Regions from separate parts of the Marinilactibacillus sp. Marseille-P9653 genome, predicted to be linked through region 1. Evidence: predicted binding sites of a transcription regulator. Region 1 holds the regulator's gene; each other region holds the start of a gene.
The links. Region 1 encodes Rex, which represses fermentation and respiration genes when NADH is low (regulators of the CRP and FNR family bind a similar motif). Its sites were predicted from a motif close to TTGTGAANTANTTCACAA; they were not measured.
Positions count from the first base shown of each region.

Region 2: pdhA (pyruvate dehydrogenase (acetyl-transferring) E1 component subunit alpha) is a predicted target of Rex. The motif match lies at 2,126-2,143, and genes of this name have one in related genera.
Region 3: LG377_RS09945 (formate/nitrite transporter family protein) is a predicted target of Rex. The motif match lies at 1,530-1,547, and genes of this name have one in related genera.

Region 1 is NZ_CAKAKH010000001.1:521,159-524,681, reverse strand. It holds gene groES (co-chaperone GroES) at 1-34, opposite strand, end outside; gene LG377_RS02620 (CPBP family intramembrane glutamic endopeptidase) at 262-918, shown strand; gene LG377_RS02615 (DUF4305 domain-containing protein) at 947-1,150, shown strand; gene LG377_RS02610 (redox-sensing transcriptional repressor Rex) at 1,214-1,912, opposite strand; gene LG377_RS02605 (ABC-F family ATP-binding cassette domain-containing protein) at 2,316-3,523, shown strand, end outside.
Region 2 is NZ_CAKAKH010000001.1:1,781,208-1,784,730, forward strand. It holds gene LG377_RS08690 (alpha-ketoacid dehydrogenase subunit beta) at 1-843, opposite strand, end outside; gene pdhA (pyruvate dehydrogenase (acetyl-transferring) E1 component subunit alpha) at 846-1,952, opposite strand; gene def (peptide deformylase) at 2,439-3,011, shown strand; gene LG377_RS08705 (DUF1576 domain-containing protein) at 3,090-3,523, opposite strand, start outside.
Region 3 is NZ_CAKAKH010000001.1:2,034,103-2,037,625, forward strand. It holds gene LG377_RS09940 (GNAT family N-acetyltransferase) at 156-578, opposite strand; gene LG377_RS09945 (formate/nitrite transporter family protein) at 714-1,514, opposite strand; gene LG377_RS09950 (hypothetical protein) at 1,991-2,803, opposite strand; gene LG377_RS09955 (VOC family protein) at 3,333-3,523, opposite strand, start outside.

The DNA.
Region 1 (3,523 bases):
CTAGAAGAACACGATTTCCTAAAGGTTTTAACATGGTGTTATCCCTCCGATATTTTTTTAGTTGATTAGATTCGTGTTAGCACTCTAAGCGTCCGAGTGCTAACTCCAATACTTAGTATATTCAAAACGAGGATTTCTTGCAAGCCTTTTGATGTTAAAAAATCGATTAAAAATCTCATCTGGAATACGCTTGGCTTTTATGTTAAGTTACTAGTATTGTCAGCATTGACTGAACGTTATGATAGAGCGAGGATGAGTCACATGGACATACAAAACAAAAAGAAAACCGGACTACAAATCGTACTGACTTACATTATGATTCAATTGTTAACGGTATTATCTAATCAGTTATTACCTGCTTCTCTACAGCCTGCTGGTGGAATCTGGTCGAATATCCTTTTATTTAGTTTAGGTGCTGGGCTTATCATTTACCTGGATAGAAAAAATCGATTCGATCTTTTGTTCGAAAAAACCTTCAGCATACAAAAATCTGAAGTTATGATCTGGGGAGTCGTAGGATTCGTGATCGCAGTTGTTTCCCAGTATATCGCTACACTTATTGAAGTGAGTTTTTTAGGAACACCTATCACCTCACAAAACACCCAAGGAATCCTTGAAATCATCAAGCGTTATCCTTATTTCATTGTAATTGTTTCCATCGCGGGCCCTATTATGGAAGAATTTGTTTTTCGAAAAGTCTTATTTGGTCTGAGTATTGGAAAAATTGGTGGTATTGGGGCTGCAGTCATTAGTTCTTTAGCCTTCGCTTTCATTCACTTTGATGGTAGAATGCTGGTTTACTCCGTTATGGGACTGGTCTTTTCTTGGCTATACTATAAAACCAAAAATATCTGGACACCTATTATCGCTCATAGTTTAATGAATACATTCGCTATACTTCAAATATTTTTCGTATAAGGAACATGCTTTATGAAAGGATTTTTTAATGACAACTAAACAATTACTCACTTATATCTTTTTGAAATATGCTATGTTTGCCGCTTTGATTTATGTAACCATCAATTCTGTCCAAAGAGATGGCTGGGATTTTTTCCCCATACTATTCGTTCTTTTAGCTACCCGAGACTTTGTACAAGGTACGCGTTTAGTACAGGTCTACTATAAAATCAAAAAAAATTACAAAGTTTAAAAAACTGCAAGCTGCTCGTTCAAGTGTTTGAACGAATAGCCTGCAGTTTTTTTGATTAGCTCTTTAATCTTCTTCGACAAAAAGCTCTCCTGTATCTTCATCAATCACGACTTCATCTTCAGCCTCATCTAGCTCTTGATAATAGTTGATAAAATAAATCAATGTTTGAAGCTCATTGGTCAAATCGACATTATGTACTCGGATATTATCCGGTACATTTACTCGAATTGGAGTAAAGTTCATAATTCCTTTTACGCCGCCTTCAACTAATTTGTTCGCCATTTCTTGGGCGATTTCTGAAGGGACCGTCAGTATGGCAACATCTATCTGTTGTAAATCAAGTTGTTCTACCATCTCATCGATATGATAGACAGGTACGCCTTGATGAACCGTACCAATCAGTTCTTTATTCACATCAAAGCCAGCACTAATTCTTGTATTATTGCTACGTCTGAAGTTATAGTTCAATAGCGCTTGTCCAAGATTCCCTACGCCGATTAAAGCGACATTTGTCAGGCGGTCTTGATTGAGCGTCTTACTAAAAAAGTTCATCAGTGCTTCGACATCGTATCCATACCCTCTTTTACCTAACGCTCCAAAGTATGAAAAGTCTCTTCTGATTGTAGCACTATCTACTTTTACGGCCTCACTCAATTTTGCTGAGGATACTCGGCTCTTCCCGGCTTCGTGGAGAAAGCGTAAATAACGATAATAAAGGGGTAACCTTCTTGCAGTTGCTTTAGGAATCTTCTTTTCTACCATGCTTTTTCTCCTTTATGGTTTAATTGCCTTTTCTGATTGAAAGGTTAATCCTATTTAAGTTGATTTTATGAATCAGATTTCACAAGTGTAAGAGATGTTTCACTAGTTATTATAGCATGTAAATCGGAAAATGAAAGTTAATATGACCATAAAATAAGCGTTTGTAGCTACGTTAACTTTAATCACTAACAAACTTTCCAAGTAGTTTGTGAAAAAACATCTGTATAATGGACAATTCGGCCTATTATTTTAACTATCCAAGGTAACCGATTACATAAAAAGTTTTTTGTATTTCTCCTATTCTGTTACCTGTATATCATTCTTTAGATATGCTACACTTATACGGAAAAGCACTTAGTATGTAGAGATAAAAAGACCTAATAATTCAAAATGAGGAATTTAAATGATTTTATTACAAACTCAGAAAGTTGCACGTCACTTCGGTGCAGAGATTTTGTTCGATGACGTTACTCTAGAAATCAAAGAAGCTGCCCGAGTCGGACTAGTTGGAAGAAATGGTGCAGGAAAATCGACTTTACTTCATATTATAGCTGGACAAGAAGAGCCCGATGCTGGACGCATGAACAAAAAAAGAGATTTGACTATCGGTTATCTAGATCAACATACCGGCTTAGAGTCGACTAGAACTATATGGGAAGAAATGCTGACCGTCTTTGAGTCTGTCATTCAACTCGAAAAAGAAATGCGTCAATTAGAAGCCAAAATGAGTGATCCTAGTCTCCTAGAAGATCAAGGGCAATATCAGGAACTACTCAAACGCTATGACATCATGCAAGAATCCTTCAAACAACAAAATGGCTACGGTTATGAAAGTGAAATCCGCTCTGTGCTTCATGGTTTCCGTTTTTACGAAGAAGACTTTTCAATGCCGATCTCTCAATTATCTGGTGGTCAAAAAACACGCTTAGCGCTTGCCCAATTGCTACTGGAGAAAAAAGATCTATTAGTTTTGGATGAGCCCACTAACCATTTAGATATTGATACGCTAGCTTGGCTTGAAAAATACCTTTTAAGTTATAAAGGCGCTCTACTGATTGTTTCACATGACCGCTATTTTCTAGATAAAGTCGTCAATGAAATCTACGAAGTGAGTAACGGAAAGGTTCAACACTTTACAGGAAACTATTCCAATTATTTGAAACTAAAAGCAGAGCTTATTCAAAAAATGTGGAAAGAATACGAAAAGCAGCAGAAAAAAATCGAGAAGACTGAAGACTTTATCAATCGTAATCTTGTTCGAGCTTCCACAACTAAACGAGCTCAATCCAGAAGAAAAATGCTGGATAAGATGGACAAAATGGGTAAACCTCAAGATGACGAAAAGTCGGCAAACTTTAATTTCTATACTGAAAGAGAATCAGGTAGCGTTGTTCTTCAAACGGAAGAGCTTGCTATAGGATACGATGATCATGTCTTATCTGAATCCATCAATTTAGATATTCGAAAAACAGATGCGATCGCTTTAGTCGGTCCAAATGGAGTCGGAAAAACGACCTTGCTCAAAACACTGGTTGGTCAGATTCCAGAATTAGCTGGTTCTATCCAGCTTGGTACTAAAGTGGATACTGGTTATTATGATCAAGAACAAAC
Region 2 (3,523 bases), 1.3 Mb from region 1:
AGAACGTTGAGATACTTCAGAAATTACAGTGTTACCCACGCCAGCTTGACGTTGAGCTTCTTGAACCATAACCATACGACCCGTTTTTTCAACTGATGCTACGACTGTTTCGTAATCGATTGGTGAAACTGTACGTAGATCTACTACTTCTACAGAAACGCCATCTTTTTCAAGTTTTTCAGCTGCTTTAAGTGCTTCACGAACCATGTAACCATAAGCTACAACTGTTACGTCAGTACCTTCTTTTGCAACAGCTGCTTTACCGATTGGAACAGTATACTGTTCTTCAGGTACTTCATCTCGGAATGAACGATAAAGTTTCATATGCTCAAGGAATACTACAGGATCGTTTTCACGAATTGCTGAAGTTAAAAGTCCTTTAGCGTCGTAAGGGTTAGAAGGAATAACAACTTTCAATCCAGGAGATTGAGCCATTAATCCTTCAAGTGAATCAGCATGCATTTCAGGAGTGTGAACCCCTCCACCGAATGGAGAACGAACAACCACTGGCATGTTCATGTTTCCACCCATACGGTAACGCGTACGAGCGATTTGTCCTACAACTGAATCCATTACTTCGAATACGAAACCAAAGAATTGAATTTCCATCACTGGACGGAAACCTTGTACAGCTAAACCAAATGCCATACCACCGATACCTGACTCAGCAAGAGGCGTATCGTTAACTCTTTCTTCACCATGTTTATCGTAAAGACCTTGAGTCGCACGGAAAACTCCTCCGTTTTTACCAACATCTTCTCCGAAAATCAAGACTTTTTCATCACGAGCTAATTCTTGATCTAAAGCTTCAGTGATTGCTTGAATCATTGTTAGATTCGCCATGCTTATTTACTCTCCTTTGCTTGGTATTTCTCAATCTGTTCAGTAATGTTTTGACCTGGAGCATCAAACATACTTTCTAAGAATTTAGAGATTTTCATTTTTGGAGCTTGATCTGCTTCTTTAGCAGCTTGTTTAACTTCTTCTCTAGTTTTTTCAATCAATTCTTCTTCACGTTCTTCAGTCCATAGACCTTTTTCAGTTAAGAAGTTACGGAAACGGATCAGTGGATCACGTTGTTCCCAGTAATCGAATGATTCTTGTTCACGGTAACGAGTTGGATCATCCCCAGAAGTTGAGTGTGGTCCGAAACGTGAAGTGATTGTTTCAATAAGAACAGGACCATTACCAGCCGCTGCCCAGTCACGTGCTTGTTTAGAAACAGCGTATACTGCTAACGGATCCATTCCATCAACTTGGATACCAGGAATACCTGCTGCTGCTGCTTTTTGAGCTAATGCATTTGCTGCAGATTGTTTCTCACGTGGAGTAGAAATCGCATAGCCGTTGTTTTGGATATAAAATACTACTGGGGCTTTGTAACGTCCAGCAAAGTTCATACCTTCGTAAACATCACCTTGTGAAGAACCGCCATCACCAGTATAAGTGAAAGTAACTTCGTCTTCTTTTCCAGCAAATTTTTGTCCAACTGCGTTACCCATTGCTTGGATATATTGTGCACCAATGATAATTTGAGGTGGAATTGCGTTAAGACCTTCTGGATAGTTGTTTCCTTCAACATTACCTCTTGACCACAAGAATGCTTGTGATAATGGTAAACCGTGTTGGATCAATTGCGGAACATCACGGTAACCTGGATATAGCCAATCTTGTTTCTTGAATGCGAAGTGACTTGCTAATTGAGAAGCTTCTTGTCCCATAGTTGGAGCGTAAAATCCTAAACGTCCTTGACGTGCTAAAGCCATAGAGCGATCATGTAACACACGTGACCACACCATTCTCTCCATTAATTCTACTAACTCATCATCTGATAAATCAGGCATAATGTCTTCATTTACGACTTTACCATCTTTATCAAGAATCTGAACCATCGGAAACGAAGCTTCGATTGAACTTAGTAATGCTTCGTAATCAACTGGTTGCTTTGCCATAGACTATACATTCCTCTCTTTTAGTTAAACTTTTTATTAGTTGAAACAGCTGAAATCAACTGTATCATTTTTCTCGATTCCTCGTTAAATTTACCATGCATCACTCCATTTTGCAAGTCATTGACTCTGAGAATATGTCTAAAAACGTTGATAGAACAAGGTTATAAAGCTTTTTGTGAAAACAAACACTATCGATGTGTTTTTATTCCGCGATTTTAAATACCATTAATTAGTGTTAACGATAGTAATACAGTCTTTTAAACTGTTATATAATATTAATGAATATCCAAGACGTGTTTTTCAACAGTTTCAATCGCTTTCATTTGTGATTTTATTCACTATATCATCCAATGATTAATTTACTGTTTGCTCTAATATTTCAACTGCTAAAGAGTCTATTGTGACGTGCATTTCTTTAATAAAACTGTTAAAATGGTGAAGCTAACTCTCAGAGTAGAAGAATGCTGAATGAAGGAGTGTATTCAATTGATTACAATGAAAGATGTTATCAGGGAAGGTCACCCTACTTTACGTAAAATCGCAAAAAAAGTAGATTTCCCTTTGTCAGAAGACATAAAACAGTTAGCTAATGAACTGTTACAGTTTCTGATCAACAGTCAAGACCCTGAAATTGCAGAAAAATATGAATTAAGAGCTGGTGTAGGTATCGCTGCTCCCCAAGTGAATGTCTCTAGTCAACTTTTAGCTGTTTATTTACCAGCAGCTGATGAAGAATCAGACGAACCCGAATTTAGTAGAATCATGATCAACCCAAGAATCGTGAGTCATTCAGTTCAACAGACTTGTCTTCCTGATGGCGAAGGCTGTTTATCTGTTGATAGAGAAGTTGAAGGTTTTGTTCCAAGACATAAACGCATAACTGTTGAATATGTTGATTTGGATGGTGAAAAACATAAAGAACGATTAAGAGGGTTCCCAGCTATTGTGGTTCAGCACGAAATCGATCATTTGAATGGTGTTATGTTCTACGACCGAATTGATCCAGAAAATCCACTTGCTCTTCCAGACGGAATCGACGTCTTAGGCTCAGGAGAATAGATTAATTATAATAAAGAAGCTGAAAATGATGTTTAACGAACTTTTTGAGTAAAGTTAAACACACCATTTTCAGCTTTTTTAATCTTCTTCTGTTCTAATAGATTCTGCTGGATCGACTGGTTCTCTAATTTCTCTGCGCTGCTCTCTATGGTAATGAACAGCTTCTAATAACGGAATCATTAGCGCAGCTACAAAACCACCTGCAAAACCGTTATTGTAAAGGTTGATTCCACCATGAAGGTAACTCGTATTACTAACAACCGTTAAATGTAATCCACCAGCAACCATTCCCATAACTAGTCCGTATCGACCAGCTATAGGTGCTATCGTTGTTCCAAACAATCCTGCTATGATAACTGAAGTATCACTCATATCGTAATTGTTGAGATGCCCGATCAATGTAACGCCCAACAAGATAGGGATAACATTTTTAAGATGTTTACCAAACGCACCGAACCCTACTACAGTCAGAATGCCCCCAATGACTGGGCCGTTCAGTTCTCCTCCTAACA
Region 3 (3,523 bases), 1.5 Mb from region 1:
TTAGCTATATAAAGTCCTTTTATATTCTCCTTTTTATAGTAATAGCCTATGTTACTTATGAAACATAGACACATCACTCACTTTATTCGTGTATGTAGAAAAAAAGACTACCTCATGGAGATACTTTTATCGTATTCATTCATGAGGTAACCTTTTTAATTTAAGCGTTTATGGAAATAGAATTTCGTTACACCTTTGATCGGCATGTCTTCAAGTGTACCAAATACTTCATAACCGTGTTTTTTATAGAACCCTTCAGCCTGGTAACTTTTTGTAGAGAGTGTGATGTGAATGATATCCATCTCTCTCGATCTCTTTTCAATTTCTTCTAAGAGCATGCTACCTACTGATTGGCCTCTGTAGTCATCTTTAACTGCGAGCATTGCAACGTGGATGTTCTGGTATTGTTTGTTTCCAATGATGCCACCAACTAGGTCTTTTCCGTTGTAAGCACCTATAACGATTTTCTCGGCGTTCCGTTCCGGAACTTGATCAAATGTATCTTCGTTTTGCTGATCAAAGATTTTTTCAATTTCTGGTTCTAACTTTTCGTATGCCATTTCTTTTAAATTGATCATTAAATATCCTCCGTTTGTATAATAATATATACTCTAAAAATACCATACTATTAAGAAGAATATAAAAGAAAATACTTTCCAAACTACACTCCAGTGTTTTAAAGCATTTCATTATATGAGGTGTATTCATCCATCTTAGTCTAGATAAACATGATCGCCTCTGTTCAACCAAGAATAGACTAAACCGATTACTAGACCGCCACCTACATAGTTACCTAACGCTGCAAAAAATAAGTTCGTCGCCAAAGCGGTACTCGTCATTCCAGCTATTGCTCCACCTGAAGCAAAATAAGCCAGTGGGAAGGATGAGAAGTTGGCAATGACGTGCTCGAATCCTAAAAATGCAAAGATAAAGATAATAAAAATCATAGCCATGACTTTTCCAGCATCATCCTTCATACGAATTGTACAGTACACTGCTGTATTTACGATGATGTTGGCAAAGATCCCTTCTGTGAATACTTGAAGCGGTGTTTTTTCGAGTTTATGTTCTATTGCAGTAAACAAGAAATGATCTGGTGGGAGATCTTGAAAAGTTGAAGTTAAAGAAACAAGATAACTTGCTAAGATACCTCCAATTAAATTAAAGAGCATGCAAGCAAATAAGATCATTCCGGCTTTTTTGAATGTAAGCAACTTGCGGTGAACGCCAATCGTTGTATACATCATATTTGATGTTCCTAACTCCGCATTCATATAGATGATCATAACAAGTGACCAACTGAACATAAATGAATACAAAAATTTCCCAGAACCGTGTGCTACTTTTTCTGCAGACTGGGCGGTGATTACTGCAATCGCCGTTCCGAGTGTTAGAAAAAGTGTGGCTAGCATGGCTCTTACGATATAACGAGAAAAACTTTTCTCAAATAATTGCTTTTTCTTTTCGATACTTGTTTCTATTGAATAAAATAACCCTTGATAATTGGCATCCATTATAACCCATCCCTTTTGTTCAACATTTCACTATGTTGGTATTTTACCACCAATAGAACAAATTGAAAATAGTATTTTCAAAATACTTTCAGAGAATTCGTTTTCATTTTCACTCTATATTTTAAGATAGGATTTGCTTTTACAATTAAGAAAAAACTTCTCTTTATCATTGGCATAATCGTTTATCTACAAGATGAAAAAAGCATCTACTATCTTCTAATTGAATAATAGTAGATACTTTATACAAATTCTGATGGTTCTTTTTATGTTCCATTTGGAATAAGCATCTTTTGAGAAGTTAAATCAATGTTGTTCAGGTCATCACGAAATACTTTTGGACTATAAACTTTTAATTCGTATTTCCCTTCAGGGATTTCAATCGTTAACAGACTTTCTTCATAAAAGAAACCTCCTCAAACAACTTTGTTCTTAACAAAACAAAAAAAGAGACTTATAAAAGCCTCTTTTTTAACGAGTTATTTTGCTGGTCTATAGCCTGCTTTTATAGCTTGAACTTCTGTGGTAAACATGGCTTTCGGTTTTGTCGTCGCTTTATAGTATTGAGAGTTTGGTATATGATAAATTTTATTGTTAGATCCTTTTATCAATCCTTTTCCTTTAGCATCGACGTACTTTTTATTACCATCTCTAAATATATTGTTGATTGTTCCAGGAGCTTTATTTCCTTTTTTGACTAGCTTGACTTCGATTCCTTCAAGTCTGAACCCAAAGCCTACCGTTCCAGCAGCTTCCCCATTTTTAGCCCAACCTTGCCAACCAAATGTTTCAGAGTGAACGCGGTAGTACACATCATATTTTTTCTCCATTTCACCCGTGAGCTTGACCTTGATAGCTTCTAATCTCTTCGATTCTCCCTGTGTACCACTAACCTGTCCATTAGATTTCCAACCTAACCAGCCTTTTGACTGTACATTGGTCTGATAAGTAATGCCTCCCTTAAATTCAGGGTTAGAAAGTTCGATCTTAATCGCCTCTAGTCTCTTACCTTTTCCGACTGCACCTGAGGTTTTACCGTTATTTACTTTTGACTGCCAACCAGAAGACTGCATAAGCGTTGAGTAGTTCACTTTCATTGGTTCTTTGGTTTTGGAACTAGTAGCTACTTTAGTACTACTTGCAACTGTTTTAGGTTTGACGACTTTAGATACTGCTGACTGACTTGTATAAATCGATGGAGCTGTCTGAGCTTCAACTATGCTATCTGTATTCCAATTAATCCCAACCAATAGTAATGCCGATGTCATAATACTGACCACTAGCTTTTTCATCTTTTAACCTCTTTTCTTATTTAAGAAGAGCATAGCACAAGGAATCGTCTTTTCACCATGTAGTTGTGAACAAAATATTCACTTTTATTGTAATTATAGTTACTTAGATATTCTTTTATAAAGACTACAAATCCACCATGAAATAATATAAAAGGTTTTAATAATTTTTTACATAGAATAATTAAAAGCAAAAACAGAGAGCGCTGGGCAGCACTCTCTTTCCCATTTATATTGGTTATACTCTACTTTCAGCTTTAGACATTTTCACTGTGTTAGATCCTAACAACCTAGCTATTGAAATTAAAACCATGCTTAGTAGTAATGCTATAAATGCCCAGATTGACTATTTAGATTTAGTATCTATTGCTTCAGAAAATTGACCTGGTAAATAGTCAGGTTGTAACTATAGACTGTCATTATGACGCAATCGATGCACCTTATAAATTTTCATTTACAAATACGATTTAACCACTGATACAAAAGGAGCAACATTGAAAACGATTCACTTAATTTTGCACATTATTTACTGTCACTCGTCAATAACGAGCATATTTTGATCATCAAATGCCCATGCATCTGCATAAGCCACTTCCCAGTAATAACCGTCTAAATCTCTAAAGTAGCCGCTATATCCTCCCCAAGAAACAATGACTGGTTCTTTAACAATTTCAGCACCCAAAGAGCGTGCACGTTCCATGACGTCGTCAACTTCCTCTTTTT